2 regions of the Ferdinandcohnia sp. Marseille-Q9671 genome follow, and region 1 is predicted to be linked to the other one. Evidence: riboswitches for the same ligand, from Rfam matches in the RefSeq annotation. Region 1 holds a riboswitch; the other holds the start of a gene.
What was found. Region 1 has a riboswitch for S-adenosylmethionine ahead of ACWNMY_RS14190 (YezD family protein). Riboswitches for the same ligand answer to the same signal wherever they lie in the genome.
Positions count from the first base shown of each region.

Region 2: linked by a shared signal. The riboswitch ahead of mtnW (2,3-diketo-5-methylthiopentyl-1-phosphate enolase) and the one ahead of ACWNMY_RS14190 (YezD family protein) in region 1 are both predicted to bind S-adenosylmethionine.

Region 1 covers NZ_CDRJTA010000003.1:306,005-312,167, reverse strand. Annotated here, with positions in the region: gene ACWNMY_RS14200 (LLM class flavin-dependent oxidoreductase) at 1-121, opposite strand, end outside; gene ssuE (NADPH-dependent FMN reductase) at 162-707, opposite strand; gene ACWNMY_RS14190 (YezD family protein) at 912-1,097, opposite strand; SAM riboswitch class I at 1,231-1,331, opposite strand; gene ACWNMY_RS14185 (DUF5381 family protein) at 1,601-2,092, opposite strand; gene ACWNMY_RS14180 (hypothetical protein) at 2,082-2,882, opposite strand; gene ACWNMY_RS14175 (hypothetical protein) at 2,938-4,218, opposite strand; gene ACWNMY_RS14170 (SGNH/GDSL hydrolase family protein) at 4,585-5,379, shown strand; gene ACWNMY_RS14165 (FIMAH domain-containing protein) at 5,440-6,163, opposite strand, start outside.
Region 2 covers NZ_CDRJTA010000004.1:495,648-501,810, forward strand. Annotated here, with positions in the region: gene ACWNMY_RS17665 (aminotransferase class I/II-fold pyridoxal phosphate-dependent enzyme) at 1-1,105, shown strand, start outside; SAM riboswitch class I at 1,255-1,361, shown strand; gene mtnW (2,3-diketo-5-methylthiopentyl-1-phosphate enolase) at 1,430-2,668, shown strand; gene ACWNMY_RS17675 (2-hydroxy-3-keto-5-methylthiopentenyl-1-phosphate phosphatase) at 2,665-3,324, shown strand; gene ACWNMY_RS17680 (methylthioribulose 1-phosphate dehydratase) at 3,321-3,950, shown strand; gene ACWNMY_RS17685 (1,2-dihydroxy-3-keto-5-methylthiopentene dioxygenase) at 3,990-4,535, shown strand; gene ACWNMY_RS17690 (response regulator transcription factor) at 4,836-5,555, shown strand; gene ACWNMY_RS17695 (anti-repressor SinI family protein) at 5,536-5,691, opposite strand; gene ACWNMY_RS17700 (AAA family ATPase) at 5,810-6,163, shown strand, end outside.

The sequences.
Region 1 (6,163 bases):
TCCAGTACTCGCTGTCTTTATAACGATGAGATTGGTCCTCTGGATGTGTCCATAACCCCGGTGATTGGTGACCTACACAGTTCATATCAAACGCATTTAAATACAATCTTTTCTTTGTCATTTCATTAGCTCCTTTTCAATTCATGTAAGTATCTTTGATTTTATAAAACAAGATTTCTTTTCTGATTTACTGTTTCACTAAAGTAATAAAGCTCTTTTTTCAATCTATCCAAAACATTCACATCAATGATTGGATTATCTATTTGCTTTTTATCGATTTGGCAATCTAAGAAGTAAACCCCTTGTAAGCTTTGCCCTTTCAATGCAGCGAGTAAAGGTTTTAAGCTGAACTCAATTGCAAGTAAGTGGGCAGGACTACCGCCTGTCATGATGGGTAACACCGTTTTTCCCGCTAATACATCTTGAGGCAGTAAATCTATTAGAGCCTTTAGCACTCCTGTATAGGCTGCCTTATATACAGGCGACCCTATAATCACACCATCTGCCCCTTGAATTAGTAAGGTGAGTTCCTTAAGGGAGGGACTGTCAAACTTTAGATTAAAGATATCTTCATAAGGAATATCTCTAACAGAAACATGTGTAACTGCAAATCCCTCACGCTTTAGTTTGTTCCCAACATACTGAAGTACCAAATCTGTTCTAGAACTTTCCGATGGGCTTCCTGACAAAATCACGATTTCACTCATAATGTTCATCCTCTCTTCTATGATTTATATCTAAAAATACCTTTCTTGATTGACATCGGGCCTATCCTCCTGTTGGCCGTTTGTTTATCACGGTACTCCCCCTTCCATATGGCACAAGTCCAACAAAAAAAGGCATCTTTATCCAGAGCGTTAGAATGACGCTTTGGTAATAAAGATGCCTTTAGTGGTCTAATCGGCAAGTATTTACGTTTTTTTGGTTGTTGATTGAATATTGCTTGATGTGGGTTTATGCAAGGAAAACCGTCTCTTTTCCGTCGCATCGATTTGAGTGATTTCGCCATTGTGAACGGTAATCACAATAGATCCAAACTCTAATTTCTCCAAGGTTGATAGAATATGTGTCACCTTTGATTCCTCAAGTTTTGCCATAAAACCCCTCCCTGCTAGTGGTATGCATCAGACAATCCTCTGGTTGACCAGTATGGAAGTCTGTTCATTTTGACCAAAATAAAAGCCCTCTTCAACTAAGAAGAGGGCATACGTACATCGGTTTCGTACACTCTTCTTATCTTTCAAGCCTAACGCTTGCTGGAATTGGCACAGTACAATATGTCTGTTGCCGAGGCTTCAACGGGCCAGTCCCTCCACCTCTCTGGATAAGAAAAAATATATGTAATTTTTTGACTACTTAATTTATTGATTGATACTAAATTACACGGAATTTCACCATCTGTCAATCACTTTCTTTTTAAAACTATCCAAAGAATACAACTTTAGTTATTTAGTCACAGGCTGGGTCAGAGGGACAGGCTCTTTGTCCCAGTTACCACTCTGGGTCACGGGGACAGGCTCTTTGTCCCAGATTTCATTTAACCTTAGTTATGATGTTTTGTAAAAAAATGGTGGGTCATGGTACCTGTCCCCTTGACCCATTATTTTTTTCGTTTTGCCCAGTTGTTTTTTAGTTCAGGGTTTGCGTCGGGTAGGACATATGTTTCAATGACATGGTTTACGGGTTGTTCGGATACTAGGTTGTATGTGGAAAGCTTGACCTTCTTATTATTTATGGTCTGAACCATAATATATTTCAAAGAGGCTCCACCCCAATAGATATCTTTAATTTCCCGAATGGGTATTGCTTGTTTACGCCCTTTCAACTGACCATTTTCAATTGTAAATAATGCCTTTCCGTTCATCACGACAGAAAGAATCTTTAAAAATATACTTCCAAAGAAAAACGTCCCAATAATACCAATGACAATTCCAAAGAATCCCCTTAATATACTCGTACTAGGTACAATGTAAAAGAGAATGAAAAGTCCCGCAACGGTCATTAACCCGCTTAAAAAGACCATACAGCCTGCCCAAAGTGGCAGAAAGACCACTTCAACTTTATCATTTGATATTTTAATATTATTTTCCATGCGTAAGCTCCTCCTTTTTCTCCTTAAAAGCAGATATGTTACTTTCTAAGAGGAGATTCACGATATCCACACTGCATGGTTGAGCTTTGAAAAGGTCATCCTTCTTTTCAATAATCCAATTATTCTCTGCATGGTTTGTAAACATCACAATATTTGTTGCGTGTGGCTCTTTATTTTCGTTAAACTCAAGAAACAGCAATGTATTTAGTAAACCATTTGTCTGCTCTAGTATGTTATTAAACTGTTGCTTTGCTCCAACATGCTGCGGTCTTTCAAATTTACTTTTATTATCATTTAACGCTACCAGTAATTCTTCAAGCTCATTTTGTGTCAGCTGCAATGTACTTGCCTCATTCTCAAAGACATCTCCAATTCGATAATACTCAGATATCTTCCTACTAACATCCTCCAGGGACACAAACGTGAATTCATGTACCATTTCATCGAACAACAGAGCGTGTTGAATAATCCCCTTCTCACCAAAGTGAAAGGATAATTGTTCCTCTCCTTTTCCACCTTCAGCGTGACGTGAGGCTTTAATGGATTGTTGCGAATAGTTAAGTGTCGAAATGATACTTGCTAAATCATCTGTTAACGTAAATTTATGATTTTCATAATGTACTAGATTTTTAGCGAGTAGGGAACGACATGTGATTTGAAACAGTAGGTCCATCTTGTCGTCCTCGAGTTCACCAAAATACACCTGCTTAAGTGCATTTCCTTGTTCAAAATATCCTTCACTATAAAAACAATAGATTAGTTCTTCAATTGAAAGCGAAATTCGTTCCATTTTTTCCTCCTATTTTTCACTAAAAATCATTTGTTAAATGTGTATTCACCTACCTTTATCCGCCAAAGGAGAATGCACCGAAGAATTTTTTAGAGCCTTCTACTAGACCACCAGCAAAGTTCTTCACATCATTAAATGTTTCCTTCACATTCTCAACACCCGAACGAACACCTTCTGTGACGGAATGAATTTGGTCTTTAAAATTTACAGCTACATCCTTTGCCCAACCAGATGTTTTTCCAGCGATGACATCTCCTGCCCAGCTACCAATGAAGCCCCCAATACTTGCCCCTACCACGGTTCCTACCGGGCCGCCAATAAGAGTTCCAATCGCACCACCAACAACAGCTCCTCCCACAGATGTAGTGGTAACCACACCTGTTTTCCATACGGCTTCACCAACAACCTTAGCATTTTCCTCTTTCAGTTTTTCAACATTTCCTCCATAAATGGAATAGTTTTCACTGATTTTAAGGGTAGCACTAACAGTCTCTGTTCCAGCTGTAATCACACCTGCTAATAGGGCATTGGATTTTACTACCTTTAGACCTGTCTTTAAAATTCCACCGGCATGATCTTTGACAATGGAAAATCCATTTTTAAGTGTTGTTCCACCTTGTTGAAGAGCTTGCTTCAAAGATGTAACATTATTGCTGAAGTTAACGATGTCGCTTGGGAAAAAGTTCGCGAACCTTTTATAAAGGTGTTCTGATAATGGTAGTTGTCTATACTTTAGGGCACCAAAAGGACTTACCATTAGTTTCGCTAAAGTATGAAACTTGGAGTTTTCAATTCCTTTTATAACACTACCAATTGGAAGTTTATATTTTCCAACTAAAACATCATCCACAAGATCAAAACGACGGAGCATTCCATCAAGTTGTGAATACTTAAACCCAAGAAGATGCATGATTCCAGCACCAGCAGAATATTGAAGACCATGAAGTAGATCCTGTAATCGCCCAATTGTATTATTATATGTCTCAAACAGTTCACTAGGTAGATGTGCATCTAATGCCTGCTTTACTAAGTTTGCTTCAGCAATAATCTCTTGACCATGTTTATTTACCTGTGACTCAGCACCTGAATATTTCACGACTGATGCGGAGGTAAACGACTTAACCTGGCTTACCTTATTTTCTACACGATCGATTTCTCGACCAACCCCGGCAAGCATAGAGCTAATTCCGCTTCTGTGTAAAATTTGTGGATCAATGCTCCCTCGGACTGCAGCAATCCCATTTTGCGTACTGGATAGTCTCGCCAGAGTATGATTCAAATCCGAAACTGAACTATTCACCGCATTCGTTTTAAACACAATTCTCGATGACAACATTACTCACTTCCTTTTCAATTATTTACAAATTATATGGTAAAACATCTTTTATTTAATTGAGGTGCATAAGTCCTAACGATGTCTATCCCTATTCTTTAAGGGTAGATAGAAAAACTTTCCATAACATTTCAATTATAAAAGAATATCTATAGGGAAGAAATAATCATATTTACCTAAAGAAAAAGGAAGTATAGGGCAAAATCCCTAGTCTCTTGAAAGTAAGCCTGCTACCGATGCAGCAAGTAATAAAAATTTCCACTAAAGGGAAAAAATAGATTGTTTACCTATACTACCTCTTAACTTTTATGTAGTACTATTAAGGTATTCGCTTATAGTACATATACCTCAACTGAAAAGGAGCTTTATATGAGGACTTTCCGGAAAGTTCACCTATATTATCTTATACCTGTATTCATTTGCTCATTTCTGTTACTCGGAGTTATCGGAATTCTTGGTAACGAGAAATTTGATACAGTACCCATATTTCATAAAAGTAAAGCTGCAACCATCAGTTCAAATAGCCTTGAATCCTCAGTGGTTCACAAGCTTTTAAATAATGAGACTGTAACCATTGTCGTGTATGGTGATTCTATTACATGGGGTTATAAACGGGATACCAAAAGTGGTAAGGTAAAACAGGTGAAAAACCCTTATCCAAATGTCCTAGAAGAAAAGCTTAGAAAGAGGTTTAGCAATCGCCATATTACAGTTATTAATAACGGTCATCCAGGTTGGACTTCGATTCAGGCTTTAGAGCATGTAAAAGAGGAAGTCCTTAGCTACAAACCAGACATGCTCATCACGATGTTTGGCATAAATGATGCAAGAGGTCATAAAAAGTATAGCCCTAGTGCGCAACCAGTTCCCATTGACCTATATAAAGACAACATGCAACAATTACTACAAATCAGTAAACAGAACGGAATTGAAGTTGTCATCCTCTCTCCAACAACCGTTACGAGTAAAAAGAATTATGCGAATAGAACTCAAATTAACTACACAAATACAATTAAAAATCTCGCTCAAGAAGAAAATATTCGTTTTGTAAATGGTTCAGATATACAAACTGAAGGAAATCTTAGCGATGGGGTCCACTTTAAAGCTGATAAATATGGGCTAATTGCAGATAAAATCATGCTAGATATATTCACGACAGAGTAATTTGGTAAAAAAAGCTATCCTACCTGCTATATTATTTGGCAGATAGGATAGCTTTGCTTATTATAATTCGATCGAGTCAAAGATTCCCTGTAATTTTATATATGTTTCTTCTTCTAAATTTTCTTTCACGTTTTCCAAGTGTTTGATTGCATCCTGCAAGTGTTTTGTAGCTTGTTCTTGTCTGCCCATATCTCGGTGATGAATCGCTGATGTTATGGAATTCGAAAGTTGCTTGCTTATTGAATTTGTGATTTTCTCTTCATTTGTTAGCTTTTCGACAAAGCGCAGAGCAGATTCTAAGGTTTCTCCTACTTCTATTTTCTTTAGATAGGCTTTATCAGCATAATAGATATTTCCATCATCCCCAATTGTCATTAACTCTGTTTCCGCTAGAGTTTCATGCTCCATTGAGTTTGTATCAATAACAGTTAGTTTACCAGCAAGAGTAGTGTACATTAGACCATCCTCACTCCAGCGAATATGAATCGGTCTCCATCTTCCATAATCTAGAACCTCCGGATAGATGTTTTTGCTTTTGACAATTTCTAGTGTTTCTGGATCCATTGCAAAGATTGTACCACCTGTTGCTGACCATAACAGCCCGTCAGGACCAAGGCTCATTCCACTAATCATCTTTGGCTGAACTGTAACACCTGGTATCTCCGGAATAAATTCTGTAACTTTTTCTCCCTTTTCAATATCCCATACAAATATTTTAGCTGCTTGTTCTGTTGGGTCGATTCCTAGTCCTCCAGCAACAGTTGTTGAACCAACTAATTTACCA
Region 2 (6,163 bases), on a different contig from region 1:
GGTTGTGGAACAAGGACATGATGTCATAAATTTAGGACAGGGAAACCCTGACCAACCCACACCTTCTCATATCGTAGAGGCTTTGAAAAAGGCAGCAGATAATCCAAAATTTCATAAATATTCTCCATTTCGTGGCCATTCATTTTTGAAAGAAGCGGTCTCTCAATTTTATCTTCGTGAATATGGAGTTGAAATTGATCCAAATACAGAGGTAGCCATCCTTTTTGGTGGTAAGGCAGGCTTGGTGGAAATTCCGCAATGTCTTTTAAATCCTGGAGACGTTGCGCTTGTACCTGACCCAGGTTATCCAGATTACTGGTCAGGTGTTGAACTTGCAAAAGGGAAGATGGAGTATATGCCTTTAAAAGAGGAGAATGATTTTCTACCAGACTATACCCAATTAGACTCACAGCAACTAGAAAAAGCAAAGGTTATGTTTCTTAACTATCCGAATAACCCAACTGGGGCAACAGCAACAAAAGAGTTTTTTGAAGAAACAATCTCTTTTGCAAACACACATGATATTTGTGTGGTGCATGATTTTGCGTATGGTGCCATAGGTTTTGAAGGGAAACGGCCTACCAGTTTCTTAGAGATACAAGGTGCTAAAGAAATTGGAATTGAAATTTATACACTTTCAAAGACCTACAATATGGCTGGCTGGAGAGTAGGTTTTGCAGTAGGTAACCCTAGCGTAATTGAAGCACTTAATCTTATCCAGGATCATATGTATGTAAGTTTATTCAGTCCGGTCCAAGCAGCTGCTGCAGCAGCGCTACTAGAGTCACAGCAATGCGTTCAAGATTTGGTCGATAAGTATGAATCAAGACGCAATACATTTATAAATGCTTTGAAGGACATTGGGTGGGATGTAAAAGCACCTGCGGGGTCATTTTTTGCATGGCTGCCCGTACCAGAAGGCTATACGTCAGAAAGCTTTGCAGACCTTCTACTTGAAGAAGCTCATGTAGTCGTAGCACCAGGGATCGGATTTGGCGAGTATGGAGATCGTTATGTAAGAGTAGGGCTGTTAACTGATGAGGATCGCTTAGTTGAAGCAGCCAATCGTATAAGGAGATTAGAGCTGTTTTCCGTGTCTAAGTGAAATTGAGATAGTAGTAGTGTTTTCTGTAAATTAAAAAAGGTTTGACAAGAAAAATAAATCCTGTCATAATCCTAAGTGAATTCTGTTGAATAAAATTGAATCGTTGAGTTAATCTCGGTGAGAATCTCAACAATTAAATATAGTATATTTTCTTATTAAGAGCAGGTGGAGGGACTAGCCCAGTGAAGCCCGGCAACCGACTTACAATTTGTAAGCACGGTGCTAATTCTTGCAGCTTTATGCTGAGAGATAAGAAGATGTTAGTTTGCTAACCTCTTCTTATGAAGAGGTTTTTTACGTTTTTATTGAAATGAGGGTGAAAAAATGAGCGAAGTTATTGCGACATATTTAGTACATGATGCTGGTGCAAACTTAGAGAAAAAAGCAGAAGGAATTGCACTCGGTTTAACAGTTGGATCCTGGACTACTCTTCCAAAGCTAGAGCAGGATCAGTTGCTAAAGCATAAAGGGAAAGTTGTAAGTGTGGAACAGTTTGATGAGGATACACGTGCAAGTGGATATTTAGGAAAACAAGTAAAAAAGGGAATCATCAAAATTGCTTATCCAAGTGCCAACTTTAGCAATGATTTACCTGCTATTTTGACAACTGTATTTGGAAAACTTTCCTTAGATGGGGAGGTAAAGCTACTAGATTTAGAGTTTTCAACCGAACTAAAAGATACTTTTCCTGGTCCAAAGTTTGGTATCAATGGTATCAGAGAGAAACTAGGTGTGTTTGATAGACCGTTAGTTATGAGTATCTTTAAAGGGGTTATTGGTAGAGATATTACATACCTTAAGGAACAGTTGCGGGAACAAGCCCTGGGTGGAGTGGATATTATTAAAGATGACGAAATTCTGTTCGATAATCCATTAACACCTTTCGAGTTAAGAATTACCGAGGGTAAAAAGGTGTTAGAAGAAGTTCACCAGGAAACCGGACATAGAGCGCTATTTGCCGTTAATGTAACAGGGAGAACCTTTGAGTTACAGGAAAAAGCAAGAAGGGCTGTAAAACTTGGAGCTGATATTTTATTATTTAACGTCTTTGCATACGGACTCGATGTTCTTCAGGGCCTAGTGGAAGACCCCGAAATATCCATTCCAATCATGGCCCATCCTGCTGTAAGTGGAGCACTTACACCGTCAGAATTTTATGGATTCTCAAATAAACTGTTGTTAGGTAAACTACTTAGATATGCAGGAGCCGACCTTGTTTTATTCCCTTCACCGTACGGGAGTGTTGCACTAGAAAGAGAACAGACACTTTCTATTGCTTCTGAATTAACAAAAAAGGATGAGAGTGTGAAGCCTGCTTTTCCAGTACCATCTGCTGGTATCCATCCAGGCTTAGTTCCACTACTTGTTAATGATTTTGGTAAAGATAGTGTAATCAATGCGGGTGGTGGGGTTCACGGTCATCCAGATGGTGCAATTGGTGGCGGTAAAGCATTCAGAGCAGCTGTTGATGCTGTATTGGAAGAAAAAACACTTGTAGAGTATGCCAAAAATAGCCCTGAGCTTGAAAAAGCGATTGAATTATGGGGGTATAAAGAGATATGAAAAATCCAGTCATCTTCTGTGATTTTGACGGCACAATCACAAACACAGATAACATTATTGCCATTATGAAACAATTTGCACCGCCAGAATCGGAGGAAATTAAAGATAAAATCCTCTCCCAAACCCTCTCCATTCAAGAGGGTGTTAGCAAATTATTTTCACTATTGCCATCCTTAAAAAGAGAAGAGATTACCGACTATATCCTAGATTACGCCGAAATCCGTGAGGGATTCCAGGAGTTCGTGGCATATACAAAGGAACATGGATATTCTCTTTTTATCGTAAGCGGAGGGATTGATTTCTTTGTAGAACCTTTGTTGGAGGGACTTGTACCGAAGGAAAATATCTATTGTAACAAGTCAGATTTTTCAAAGGAAAAGATTAACATCCTCTGGCCATACACTTGCGATGAACACTGCTCGAATCAATGTGGTTGCTGTAAACCAACCTTGATCCGTAAGCTTTCGAATCTGGAAGATCACAAAATTGTCATCGGGGATTCAATTACAGACCTACAGGCTGCGAAGCTAGCTGATAAGGTCATCGCTAGGGATTTTCTAGTGGAAAAATGCAAGGAACTAGAGATAGAGCATTCACACTTTCATTCATTTTTTGATGTGATAGAAATACTGGAAAAAATGGAGGTGCATAAATGAAACTTCAATTAAAACAATGGATTGAGCTGGCAGATATTAAGGATGAGCTAGCGAGCCGCGATTGGTTTATGGGTACAAGTGGAAACCTTGCAATCAAGGTATCAGATCAACCAACGACTTTTTTGGTTACAGCTAGCGGTAAGGACAAAAGGAAAAGAACGGATGAGGATTTTTTATTGGTAGATGGTGCAGGTAATCCAGCAGCACCTACGCATTTAAAGCCATCCGCAGAAACCTTACTACATGTGGAGATATACAACAAAACGAACGCAGGATGTAGCCTGCATGTCCATACGGTCGATAACAATGTCATCTCGGAATTGTATGGTGATAGAGGTGAGGTTGTGTTCAAAGGGCAGGAAATTATTAAAGCATTAGGTCTATGGGATGAGGATGCTGAAATACGAATTCCGATTATTAAAAATGACGCAGATATCCCGACACTAGCAAGGAATTTTAGTGAATATGTTACCAATGATTTTGGTGCAGTACTAATCCGTAATCATGGAATTACCGTATGGGCAAAAAATGCATTCGATGCAAAGAAACACTTAGAAGCCTATGAGTTCCTTTTTAGCTATCATGTAAAACTATTAGCTTTAAACCCTTTGCTCATAAGAAATTAAGGGTTTACTATATAAATAAATTAGTAAGAGGTGGATAAAATGGCAAATATTAAATTACGTAACACAGGTGAACGATTAGAAGGTCAAGAAAAGGTAGCAGCATTTTTAGAAGAACAAGGTGTATTATATGAACACTGGGATACTAGTAAACTACCAGAAGAATTAAAAGGAAACTGCAAAATTAATGATGAGCAGAAGGCACAGATTTTATCTATTTATGAGGAAGAGATCAAATCCCTAGGGGAACGCAATGGTTACCAAAATTGGGATGTAATCGCATTATCAGAATCAACCCCAAATCTTGACGAATTACTAAAAAAGTTCGAACAAGTACATGTTCACACAGAGGACGAAGTGCGTGCGATTGTAGCAGGACATGGAATTTTCATTATTAAGGGAAGCGGAGACACAGGCTACTTTGATGTTGAACTGGAGGCTGGAGATGTTATTTCTGTTCCTGTTGACACTCCTCATTTCTTCACATTGATGGATGATCGTGAAGTTGTAGCCGTACGATTGTTTGTTGATCCAGAAGGCTGGGTAGCACATCCATTCCAGGATCCAGCATTTGCAGAAACTAAGTAAAAAAGGATCCTGCAAGTAGCTATAAAATTCCTTTTTAAAAATAATCTAGTAGTTTTTTGAAAGCTATCTTAATAGACAGCATCCGTCCAAATCAAGCTCAAGGTCGGGTGCTGTTTTTTGTTTTTACGTTCAATTATTCAGTAAGTAATCTTTGCTAAATTGAACAAAATAATAATACTAAGAGAAGTGACATGACGCCAAAGTTTATGGATAAGAATGGCAAACATATTGGCTAAATGATATAGTAATAGTAGTTTACAATAGGTACAAAATCATAGGATGATAGAAGGTGGTAAATTCATGATTAGAGAAAAAGTAATGCTAGTGGACGATGATCGTGATATAAGAGACATATTGCAATTGTACTTGAAAAAGGAAGGATATACTCTGATACACGCTGAAGAAGGTACTACTGCACTACGTCTTGTAGATGAACAAAATCCAGATATTATCATTCTTGATGTAGTCCTTCCTGGAATGGATGGATTTGAAGTCTGTCAATTATTACGTCAAAAGACAAATGCTCCGATTCTGTTTTTAAGCTCAAAGGAAGAGGAGATTGATAAAATACTAGGTCACAAAATCGGAGGGGATGATTATATAACAAAGCCGTTTAGTCCTGCAATTGTTATTGCAAAAGTCCAGGCTCATTTGCGCCGTAAACGGAACATGACATCCCAATCAAATCAACTTCACAAAAAAGTTGAACAATCCCCCATCATATATCCTGGGTTATATATTGATATATCGAGCTGTGTTGTTAAAGTAAATGGATCAGCCGTTAAGTTGTCAGCAAAAGAATTTCAACTACTTTGTTTATTAGCAGAACACCCTAATCAGGTATTTAGTGTGAATCATATGTTTGAATTAATCTGGGGAGAGGAAAGTCTGGGTGATCACCGCACTGTCATGGTTCATATTAGTAACCTACGAAAAAAAATCGAACCTAATCCAATTAAGCCTATGTACATTTTAACTGTTCGGGGTATGGGATATAAGTTTATTGGCTTTCGGGAATAAGTGTATTTTTCACTAAAAATTTCTGAATGTCTTCCAATGTTACACCAAGCTTTTTTGCCTCAATGAATAATTGTACCCATTCTTGATCTAATTCCTCTTGAGAATCAACACAATGTAAACTCGAACTGTTAATCATTATCCATCCTCCATCAATCACATAATACTACTTATAGTAATTGAAAATCTATAAAACCCGTATAAGGTTACTTAAAGTTTTGTTAAAGAATCAGAAAATCCCTAAAAGGATGATGTCAATGGTAAGACTTCCAATAGTACCGGGGTATAAAATACTAGAAATTGTAGTTGAAAATCATATATGGGTTATGTATAAAGGCTACTTTATTGAAGATAAAAAACTAGTCTTAATTAAAAGAATGAAGGTCCCAAGTCCTACGCACAAAGAGATTGCTTCTACGATACATGAATTTCACTTGTCAAATAGTCTGCAAATGGATGAAATATTACGACCAATAGATATGGTGAACTCACTAAACGAAACACTTTTAGTGTATGAGTATTTTAACGGCATTACATTAAAGGAATTCATTTCAAATAAAAAGCTAGACATTATTGAGTTCTTGCAAATTGCTATTCCGTTGGCAACCGCA